One region of the Amycolatopsis sp. NPDC004368 genome, then DNA from elsewhere that is predicted to be linked to it. Evidence: riboswitches for the same ligand, from Rfam matches in the RefSeq annotation. Region 1 holds a riboswitch; each other region holds the start of a gene.

What was found. Region 1 has a riboswitch for S-adenosylmethionine ahead of thrC (threonine synthase). Riboswitches for the same ligand answer to the same signal wherever they lie in the genome.
Region 2: it holds a riboswitch for S-adenosylmethionine, as region 1 does, so the genes downstream of both, ACWEOE_RS17465 (aminotransferase class V-fold PLP-dependent enzyme) here and thrC (threonine synthase) in region 1, are expected to answer to the same signal.
Region 3: it holds a riboswitch for S-adenosylmethionine, as region 1 does, so the genes downstream of both, ACWEOE_RS04290 (methionine ABC transporter ATP-binding protein) here and thrC (threonine synthase) in region 1, are expected to answer to the same signal.

What each region holds. Positions count from the first base shown of each region.
Region 1 is NZ_JBSGDT010000007.1:38,746-42,296, reverse strand. It holds gene ACWEOE_RS13060 (ComEC/Rec2 family competence protein) at 1-303, shown strand, start outside; gene thrC (threonine synthase) at 331-1,596, opposite strand; SAM riboswitch class I at 1,610-1,743, opposite strand; gene holA (DNA polymerase III subunit delta) at 1,890-2,861, shown strand; gene rpsT (30S ribosomal protein S20) at 3,504-3,551, opposite strand, start outside.
Region 2 is NZ_JBSGDT010000010.1:190,779-194,329, forward strand. It holds gene ACWEOE_RS17455 (ArsR/SmtB family transcription factor) at 1-524, shown strand, start outside; gene ACWEOE_RS17460 (potassium/proton antiporter) at 621-2,099, shown strand; SAM riboswitch class IV at 2,196-2,310, shown strand; gene ACWEOE_RS17465 (aminotransferase class V-fold PLP-dependent enzyme) at 2,351-3,551, shown strand, end outside.
Region 3 is NZ_JBSGDT010000002.1:158,861-162,411, reverse strand. It holds gene ACWEOE_RS04295 (TetR/AcrR family transcriptional regulator) at 1-509, opposite strand, end outside; SAM riboswitch class I at 897-1,003, shown strand; gene ACWEOE_RS04290 (methionine ABC transporter ATP-binding protein) at 1,202-2,212, shown strand; gene ACWEOE_RS04285 (dihydrofolate reductase family protein) at 2,321-2,956, shown strand; gene ACWEOE_RS04280 (4-(cytidine 5'-diphospho)-2-C-methyl-D-erythritol kinase) at 3,014-3,551, shown strand, end outside.

The DNA of each region.
Region 1 (3,551 bases):
GCCGCGCAGGCCGACTTGCTGGCCGAGGGGGTGGACCTGCACGCCGAAGTGCTGAAAGTGCCGCATCACGGATCTCGGTACTCGTTGCCACAGTTCCTCGCGGCGGTGGGAGCGCGGGCCGCGATGATCAGCGTGGGTGCGGGCAACAGCTACGGACATCCGGCAAAGTCCACAGTGGACGTACTGGGCACGCTGGGTGTGCTCGTGACGCGGACCGATGTGGACGGAGACACGGCGGTGGTGCCCGGAGACGGCGGGCCGGCCGTGGCCCGCCGGGGTGAGCCGCGCGGACCGCCCCGGTGAGGAGCGGCCCGCGGGCCCGTCGTCAGGTCAGTAGCCGAGCGCCTTGGCGACGGCCGCGGCCGACGGCGGCACGGTCGCCTTGGGGCCGATGCGGCCTTCGACGGCGTCGAGCGTCTTGAGGCCGTCGCCGGTGATGAGCAGCACGGTCTCGGCGTCGGGGTCGAGCTTGCCGGTCTCCACGAGCTTCTTCGCCGTCGCGACGGTCACGCCGCCCGCGGTCTCGGTGAAGATGCCTTCGGTGCGCGCGAGCAGCCGGATGCCCTCCACGACCTCCTCGTCGCTCACGTCCTCGATCGCGCCGCCGGTGCGGTTCACGACGTCGAGCACGTAGGGGCCGTCGGCGGGGTTGCCGATGGCGAGCGAGCGGGCGATGGTGTCCGGTTTCACGGGCTGCACCACGTCGTGGCCGGCGCGGAACGCCGTCGAGACGGGGGAGCAGCCGGTGGCCTGGGCGCCGAAAACCTTGTAGGGGCTGGCTTCCACGAGGCCGAGCTGGCCGAGCTCGCGGAAACCCTTGTCCACCTTGGTCAGCTGCGAGCCCGACGCGATGGGCACCACGATCTGCTGCGGCAGGCGCCAGCCGAGCTGCTCGGCGACCTCGTAGCCGAGCGTCTTGGAGCCTTCGGAGTAGTACGGGCGGACGTTGACGTTCACGAACGCCCACGTCGGGTGCTCGGCGGCCAGCTCGGTGGCGAGGCGGTTGACGTCGTCGTAGTTGCCGTCGACGGCGACGAGGTCACCGTCGTAGACCGCGGTCGTGAGGATCTTGGCGCGCTCGAGGTTGCTCGGGATCAGCACGACCGACTTCCAGCCGGCGCGGGCCGCGGCGGCGGCCGTCGCGTTGGCCAGGTTGCCGGTCGAGGGACACGCGAGGACCTCGAAGCCGAACTCGCGGGCCGCGGCCAGCGCGACGGCGACCACGCGGTCCTTGAAGGAGTGCGTGGGGTTGCCGGTGTCGTCCTTGACCCACACGGTCTTCAGGCCGAGGGCCTTGGCCAGCCGGTCGGCCTTGACCAGGCGGGTGCCGCCGGGTTCGGTGTTCGGGATCTCCTCGACGGTCGAGGGGACGGGAAGGAGCTTCTTGTAACGCCAGATGTTCTTGGGGCCGGCTTCGATGTCTTCGCGGCGCACGCGGCCGAAGTCGTAGGCGACCTCGAGCGGGGAGAAGTCCTCCGCGGACACGAACTCCGGGGCGAGCGGCTGCCGGTGGCCCTCTTCCTTCGACACCAGTTCGACGGCAGGACCGAGGTCCAGGGTCTTCTTGGTGGAGGACGTTCCGAGGGTTGCAGTCATCGCGAGGTTCCTTTCCTCATCTGCCCCGCCGAAGCGGGCCGGAATTGGCACCGTGGTCGTCAGCTATCCCGCAAATTCGGGAAGACAGGCTGTACGCCGGTTGCCGGGGCTTCGTCGGGCCGTTCCCTCTGCCCCTCTGGATGAGCGGTGTTCAGTTGTCGGCGCGCCGCGGTGTTCGGGTCGAGCGGGCGCTGCCTCGGGTACACCGTACGACATGGCGATCACCTCGTGCCACGGTGGCGGCGCACATCACCGAAGACGGTGTGTGGCCGGGCGGGTGAGAGGATGGTGGGGTGACCACCGCACCCGCGCCGCTGCACCTCGTCCTCGGTGAGGAAGAACTGCTCATCGAGCGGGCTGTCCGCTCGTCGCTGGACGCCGCGCGGGCTGTGGACTCGACGGCCGAAATGACGCGCAACCGGGTGTCGGAACTCACACCGCCGGTGCTCGCCGAGCTGGTGAGCCCCTCGCTGTTCAGCGAGGGGCGGGTCATCGTGCTCGACGCGGCGCAGGACATCTCGCAGGAGCTGGCGGACGCGGTGCTGGCGTACCTCAAGGCGCCCGCCGACGGGATCGTGCTCGTGGTCGTGCACAACGGCGGCGGGCGCAGCAAGGCCGCCAAGGCGCTGCCCGCGGCGCTGAAAAAGGCGGGCGCGGAGATCACCGAGTGCCCGAAGCTCACGAAGCCCGCCGAGCGGGAGTCGTTCGTGCGCAACGAGGTGCGTCGCGCCGGCGGCAAGATCGACGCGGCGGGCGTGCTGGCGCTGATGGATACCGTCGGCTCGGACCTGCGCGAGCTGTCCTCCGCGGCGACGCAACTCGTCGCCGACACCGGCGGCGTGGTCGACGAGCAGGCCGTGCGCCGCTACCACACGGGCCGCGCCGACGTGACCGGCTTCGCCGTGGCCGAGAAGGCCGTCGGCGGCGACTACGCGGCGGCGCTGGAGTCGCTCCGCTGGGCCATGCAGCTGGGCGTGCCGCACGTCCTGGTCGCCGACGCCCTCGCCGACGCGGTCCGCACCATCGCGCGCGTGTCCGCGGCCGGCCGCGGCAACCCGAACCAGATGGCGGGCGAGCTGGGCATGCCGCCGTGGAAGATCCGCAAGGCGCAGGGCCAGTCGCGCGGGTGGAACCAGGACGGCCTCGCCACCGCCATGCGCGTGGTCGCCCGCCTGAACGCCGAGGTCAAGGGCGCGGCGGCCGACGCGGACTACGCGCTGGAACGCGCGGTGGTCGAGGTCGTGGCCGCGAAGGGTGAACGCTGACCCTGCTCAGGCGGGGTTCGGGCTGTCGGCACGCGGGCTGAGTCGGCCGCAAGCGCCATGCGGGGCCGGTCGCTAGCCGCGCCGGAGGCTGCGCGGTCGCAGGTCCGGGATTGATCGCCTTTTCGGCTTCCGGGCCCAGCCTTCTCGTCCAAGCGAAGCGCAGGGCTCAGGTGGGTCCCGGCTGGGCGGGAAATGCTCGGTGATGGGCTGGCCTGACTTCGTCGGACGGCGGGCTCAGCGTGCAATTGAGCACGCTGTGGAGCGCGAGCTGAGCTGCGAGCGGGCTTGGCCGGAAATGCTCAGTGACGGCTGGCCGGGCCCGAGTCGTCGGAACGGCCGGCTCAGCGGCGGAGCCGAGGATGCTGTGGAGGGCGGGCTGAGGTGCTTGCGGGCTGGGCGGGAAACGCTTGGTGATCAGCGGCCTGACTTGTCGGGAGGCTGGCCCGGCGTGCGGTGGAGCACGCCGTGGAGCGCGGGCTGAGGTGCCTGCAGGCCGGGCGGGGAAGCGCTCGGCGATCCGCTGGTCCAGGTTGTCGGAACACGGCCCGGCGTCGTCGAGCGCGGGCGGCTGCGATGGCACGAAAAAGGCCCGGTGACCAGCCGATCACCGGGCCTCTTCAGGTCTGACTGAACGCGATCAGCTCAGAGCTGGTTCGCACGCTTCGCGAGCGCCGACTTCTTGTTGGCGGC
Region 2 (3,551 bases), on a different contig from region 1:
GGTTCGTCGCGCGGGTGAAGCAGGGCCGTCACGCGTACGTCCGCATCGCCGACCCGCGCGTGGCCGAGCTGATCGAGCGCCTGGCGCAGCACGCCGAGCACCGCGAACCGGTGGGGCTGAAGGCGTCCCTGCGCACGCAGCGCCTGAGTTTCGCGCGCAGCTGCTACGACCACCTCGCCGGCACCGTCGGCGTCGCGCTGCGCGAAGGCCTGATCGCGAGCGGGATCGTCGGCACCGGCGACGGGCTCACGCTCACCCCGGCCGGGCGCGAGGTGCTCGGCGAGCTCGGCGTCGCCGTGCCGGAGCACGGCCGGCGCCCGCTACTGCGCGACTGTCTGGATTGGACGGAGCGGCGCGACCACCTCGCCGGCGCCGTGCCCGCCGCGATCCTGGCGCGCGCGGTCGACGCGGGATGGGTCACGCGTGATCGGCAACGCGCGGTGCGCCTGCGGCCTTCGGCGGCGCGGCCGTTTGCCGCGCTCGGTGTCGATCTGGCAACCCTGGGTGGCTCTCCCGCGGCCTAACACACCTCTTTGCCCGAGTTGTCCGGTGGTGCACGAACGAGTGAGCGCCTCCGTTTCTCTATTCTGGAAGCCCACGGTGACCGGAGGGGGGCGGAGATGGACCAGCTTCCCCTGCTGCTCGGGATCGGCGGAGTGGTGCTGCTCGCGTCGGTGGTCGCCGTGCGCGTGTCGATCCGGCTGGGCCTGCCCTCGCTGCTGCTGTACCTCGGCATCGGCGTGGCGCTGGGCGAATCGGGCTTCGGCATCCGGTTCGACAACCCCGGCCTCACCCAGTCACTCGGGCTGGCCGCGCTCGTCATGATCCTCACCGAAGGCGGGCTCACGACGCGGTGGCAGGCCGTGAAACCCGCGCTGGGGCTGGGGATCCTTTTGTCCACAGTGGCCGTGGCCGTGAGCATCGCGGTCACCGGCGCGGCGCTGCACTGGCTGCTCGGCCTCGACTGGCGGCTCGCGCTGCTGTGGGGTTCGGTGCTCGCCTCGACCGACGCCGCGGCGGTGTTCTCGGTGCTGCGGAGGGTGGGGGTGCGGCCGAAGCTCGTCGGCGCGCTCGAGCTGGAGTCGGGCATCAACGACGCGCCCGCGTACATCGCGGTGATCGTGCTCGCGTCGACCGATGCGGTGGACTGGACCCTGCCGCTGTTGGTCGTTTACGAACTCGCCGCCGGCCTGGCGATCGGCCTGCTCTTCGGCTGGCTGGGCGCGATGGCGCTGCGCCGGGCCGCGCTGCCGGCCACCGGTCTCTACCCCCTGGCGACGGTGGCGGTGTGCATCCTCGCGTACTCCTCGGGGCAGCTGGCGCACGCGTCGGGGCTGCTCGCCACCTACGTCGCCGGGCTGGTGCTGGGCAACTCGAAGCTGCCGCACCGGTCCGACACGCTCTCGTTCGCCGAAGGCCTCGGCTGGATCGCGCAGATCGGACTGTTCGTGCTGCTCGGGCTCTTCGCCTCGCCGAGCCGGCTGCTGGAGACGGTGGTGCCCGGCCTCGTCGCGGGCGCGGTGGTGCTGCTGCTCGCGCGGCCGCTGTCGGTGGTGATCGCCCTGCTGCCGTTCCGGCTGCCCTGGCGCGAACAGACGTTCCTCTCGTGGGCGGGCCTGCGCGGGGCCGTGCCGATCGTGCTCGCGATGATCCCGCTCTCGCAGGGCCTGCCGGGCGCGGGGCAGCTGGTCGACGCCGTGTTCGTGCTGGTCATCGTGCTCACGCTGCTGCAGGGGGCCACGCTCGGGCCGTTCGCGCGGCTTCTGGGCCTCGCGAAGACCTCCGAGGCCCAGGAGATCGAGGTGGACGCCGCGCCGCTGGACGAGCTGGGCGCCGAGCTGCTGCAGGTGCGGATCCAGAAGGGCTCGAAGCTGCACGGCGTGTACATCTCCGAGCTCGGCCTGCCCCCAGGCGCCACCGTGAGCCTCGTGGTCCGCCGCGGCGCCGGCTTCACCCCGCAGAAGACCAGCCGGCTCCAGGAGGACGACCAGCTGCTGGTCGTCACCACGGCGCGGGACCGCGACGCGACCGAACGCCGCCTCCGCGCGGTCGACCGGGCCGGGCGGCTGGCCCGGTGGCGGGGCGAGCTGGGTCGCTGACGTTCGCCGGCGGCGGGGCGTCATGCTGTGAGCGCCGTCTCAGATCACGGGACGGGGGTTTCTCCCGGGGCCCGGAATCGGTTACCTTCGAGCACAGGTCATGAGTGCCAGCGCGAAGCCCCGGCTTGCTGGCCGGCAACCCTCCTACCGCGGTGGGGTGCCCCGGGTGAGGACCGGGCCGGTCGCGATGTGCGGCGGGCAAGCGCGGGCCCCTCGCCGGGGGTCCCCCGGACTGCCGAGGAGGCACCGCCATGACTCTCGCCCTGGATCGTACCGAAACCCCCGCCGAAACCCTTGCCGCGCAAGAAGTTCCGGCGGTCGCGGGGGCGGCGCTGCACGTGCCGCTGGTGACCGGTGACGAGATCGGCTACGCGAACCTCGACCACGCGGCGAGCGCGCCCTGTCTCGACGCGGTGCGTTCGGCCGTCGACGAGTTCCTGCCCTGGTACGCGAGCGTGCACCGTGGCGCCGGCTTCGCGTCGCAGGTGTCCACCCGGCTTTACGAGCGCACGCGCGACATCCTGCGCCGGTTCGTCGACGCGCGTACCACCGACACCGTCGTGTTCACCCGCAACACCACCGATTCCTTCAACCTGCTGGCCCGCTCGCTGCCGCGGCGCACGTCGGTGGTCGTGTTCGACACCGAGCACCACGCCGCACTTTTGCCGTGGCGGGGCCCGAACGTGCGGCGCGTGCAGCTGCCGCGCACGCGCCTGGCCGCGGTGTCCGTTGTGGACGAAGCGCTCGCCGCCTGCCCGGAAGGTCCGCGGCTGGTGGTGGTCGCCGGCGCGTCGAACGTGACCGGCGAGCTGCTGCCCGTGGCCGAGATCGCCGCCGTGGCGCGGAAACACGGCGCGCGCGTGGCGCTGGACGCCGCGCAGCTCGCGCCGCACCGCCGGATTTCGCTGCGGGAGCTGGACGTCGACTACGTCGCGCTCTCGGGGCACAAGCTGTACGCGCCCTTCGGCGCCGGTGCGCTGATCGGCCGGTCCGACTGGCTGCGCGCCTCCGAGCCGTACCTCGCCGGCGGGGGCGCGACGAAGCTCGTGACCGAGGAAGCCGTCGTGTGGAACACGGGTGCCGAACGGCACGAGGCCGGTTCGCCCAACACTGTCGGCGTGTACGCGCTCGGCGTGGCGTGCGAGCGGCTGGCCGCGAACTGGACCGCGATCGGCGAGCACGAGGCCGCGCTGCTGGAGCGCCTGCGCAAGGGCCTGGCCGGCATCCCGGGCTGCGCCGAGCTGCGCCTGTTCGACGCGCCGGTCGACCGCGTCGGCACGGTGAGCTTCGTCGTCGACGGTTTCGAACCCGGCTGGCTCGCCGCGGTCCTCTCGGCCGAGTACGGCATCGGCGTGCGCGACGGCGCGTTCTGCGCCCACGTCGCCACCAAGCGCCTCATCGGCACGACCGGCCGCGAAGGACAGCAGGCCGTGCGCGTGAGCCTCGGCCTGG
Region 3 (3,551 bases), on a different contig from region 1:
ACGTCGAGGCCCAGGCCGGTGATGCCCGCGACCAGCAGGTTCGCCTCGTGCCGGGGCTGGATCCCCGGGGGCAGGGCGGCGCGGCGGAGCAGGCTGGTGAGCAGGTCCTCCACGGGTGTTTCGGCGGCGACGAACAGTTTCGCCAGCGCCGGGTCGCTGTGGGTGCGGCTGAAGTAGGCGCGGTGCACGCGCAAGGACAGCGAGCGTTCGGCGTCGAGCGGGAGCAGTTCGGTGAGCAGCGTCCGTGCGACGCCGCGCACGCTCTGGTCCAGCTGCGCGGCCACGCGGGCCTGGGTGCGCTGCTCGCCGCGTTCGTGGAGGTAGCGCAGGGCGAGTACGAGCAGGTTGTGCTTCGTCTCGAAGTAGTACTGCACCAGCCGCAGCGACACGCCGGCTTCGGCGGCCACCTCGCGCAGGCTCACCGATTCCAGGCCGCGCTCGGCCGCGATGCGCCACACCGCCATCGCGATCTCGCGCCGGCGTTGCTCGTGGTCGACCCGTCGCGGCATCGTGCTCCCTCGCTTTCGTGGTACGACTGTATCTGATACGGCTGTATCACAACGGGGGTGGCGGACGCCCGTGAACGGCTCACCGGCGGGACAAGAGTCCGGTCGGGAAGACGCGATGTCTCGCCCTCGCGAGGTAGTTCGCCGAACCGTCAGTTACCAACCGGGCCCGATCGCGAGCGCATTCACGACGAAAATCCTCGCTGCACCAGGGAATGGAACAGTCCACAGTGGAAAGAGCGACGGCGGTTGGCGGGCCGAGGAAGTTCGGTGCCGGAGCATTCGGGGTCCACGATGTGACTGCGGGTGTCCCGGTATTCGGGCACCACCACTCGTGTGATCTGCACCAACGCGCTTGCGTTCACCCAATGGGATCGGCTTTACTCAGAAAGTCCATCCCGAGCGACTGAGAGACCTGGCTCGCCGAAGTCGCAGCAACCACCCTCCGTGGGGCAGGTGCTACAGCCAGGACCGATGGAGGCTGTTTCCGATGAAGAGGGTAGCCCGCCCGCTCCTGTTGACCCGACGGCGTGTTGTTGACGAAGGTCGCCGCACGGTAAGTGCGTGTCGACGCTCCATGGTCATCGCCTGATCCTTATTCACGCAATTCTGCGCACCGTCCGAAAAGGACGGTGATTCGGTGACGCCCGGCGCGCCCGGAAACGGCGCTGCGCCCCATGCCTGGAGCTTCCTTCGTGATCACTGTCGAAAACGTGTCCAAGTCCTTTCCCCTCAACGGAAATCCGGTTTCCGCGCTGCGCGATGTGAGCGTGGACGTGCAGGCCGGTTCCCTCTTCGGTGTGGTGGGCCCCGCCGGCTCCGGCAAGTCCACCCTCGCCCGCTGCATCGCGCTGCAGGAGCGCCCCGACCGCGGTGTTGTGCGGCTCGACGGCCTCAACACCGGTGCACTCGACGGCCGCCGGCTGCGCGAGGTTCGCCGTCAGCTGGGTGTGGTCGGCACCAAGCCGGAGCTGCTCGCCGAGCGCACCGTCGCCGGCAACATCGCCACGCCGCTGGAGCAGCTCGGCGTCGACGGCCCGCAGCGCAAGAGCCGCGTCGGCAACCTGCTCGACCTCGTGGGCCTCACCGCCCGCGCCGCGCAGAAGCCGGCCGACCTCACGCCCGGCCAGCTGCGCCGGGTCGCCGTGGCCAAGGCGCTCGCCGCCGGCCCCGCCGTGCTGCTCGCCGACGACCCCACCGCCGGCATCGCCCCCGAGGAAGCCGGCGCCGTGCTGGCCGTGCTCGACCGGGCACGCGCCGAGCTGGGCACCACGGTGTTGCTCACCACGCCGGACGCCGGTGTCGTCCGCCGCGTCTGCGACGACGTCGCGGTGCTCGAAGACGGCGCGGTCGTCGAACGCGGCCACGTGCTCGACCTCATCGCCTCCCCCGGCAGCTGGACCGCGCAGGCGGTGCTGCCGGCCATCGAAACGGCCCGGGCGCAGACCGCCAAGTACGACCGGTCCGCCGACATCGTGCTGATCGGCTTCGCGTCCGTCGGCGCGCTGCTGCCCGAGGCGGCCGGCCGCTTCGACGTGGAGCTCGCCACCATCGGCGGCGGCCTGACCCGCATCGGTGACACCCCGATCGCCCGCTTCCGCGTGGGTGTCCGCGGTGAGCGGGCCGACGCGGCGCTGGCGTGGATCGCCGACCGCGGTGCCCACGTGACGCAGGCCGCCCGCGGTCCGCAGAGCGTCGCCGCCTGAGCCACGGTCTTCCGGAATCGAGAGGGCCCCTCGCGGATTCGAGGGGCCCTGTCGATTTCCGGGGAGCTCGTTCGACGTCCTCGTGTCCGGCGACACGAGGAGGATCACATGACGCACCACGGCGGACCGATCCGGCTGTACATGTCGATGTCCCTCGACGGGTTCATCACCGGGCCCGACGATCGGCGTGGGCAGGAGCTCGGCGAGGGCGGCGGGCGGCTGTTCAACTGGCTCGACGACCGTTTCGGCGACGGGCCCAGCGGTGAGATCTACCGCGAGGCCTTGGCGACCGGTGCCGTGATCTCGGGCCGGCGCACGTTCGAGCTGGCCGGGCGGTGGCAGGGCGACCACCACGACGGCGTGGCGATCAACGTCCTGACGCACCACGTCGAACCGGACGACACACCGCCCGGTAGCGCGCGGTTCTACACCGACGTCGGCGAGTGCGTGGCCGACGCGCGGGCCGCCGCGGGCGGGCGGGCGGTGCTGGTGCACGGCGCCGGCGCGGCGCAAGCGTTGCTGCGTGCGGATTTGCTCGACGAGCTGGAGATCCACCTCGTGCCGGTGCTGCTGGGCCGTGGGCGGCGGTTGTTCGGCGACACCCACGTCGAGCTGCGCCAGGTCCGGCAGTGGACCGACCGCGACGTGACCCACTTGCGCTACGAGGTGGTGCGCGGGCCCGCGCCGGACACGAAGTCCGAAAGTGGCGGGGACGTGTCCGAAGGGTTGGGACACGCGTCCTGAAAACGGCTGTTTTCTCCTGGTGGGGAGCCCAGGCGTCCGGCCACGTAGGCTTGACGGGTGCTCGCCGTAGTTCCACCACCAGTCACCGTCCGGGTCCCGGCCAAGGTCAACCTGCACCTGGCGATCGGTGACCTGCGTGAGGACGGTTACCACGACCTGGTCACCGTGTTCCAGGCGTTGTCGCTCACGGACGAGGTGACCGTCGCGGCCACCGACGATCCCGGGCTCGAGGTCTACGGCGAGGGGGAAGGCTCGGTGCCCACCGATGCCACCAACCTCGCCTGGCGCGCGGCCCAGGAGCTCTCCCTCTACACCGGGCGCCCCGAGGGCGACGACCCCAAGGTGCGGATCGTGCTGCGCAAGGGCATCCCCGTCGCCGGCGGTATGGCGGGCGGCAGTGCCGACGCCGCGGCGACGCTCGTGGGCCTGGCCTCACTGTGGAAGCTCGACGTGACGCGCGACGAGCTGGCCGCCATCGCGGGCAAGCTCGGCAGCGACGTGCCCTTCGCGCTCTACGGCGGCACCGCGCTCGGCACCGGCCGCGGTGAGCAGCTCGTGCCGGTGCTCTCGCGCCACACGTTCCACTGGGTGCTCG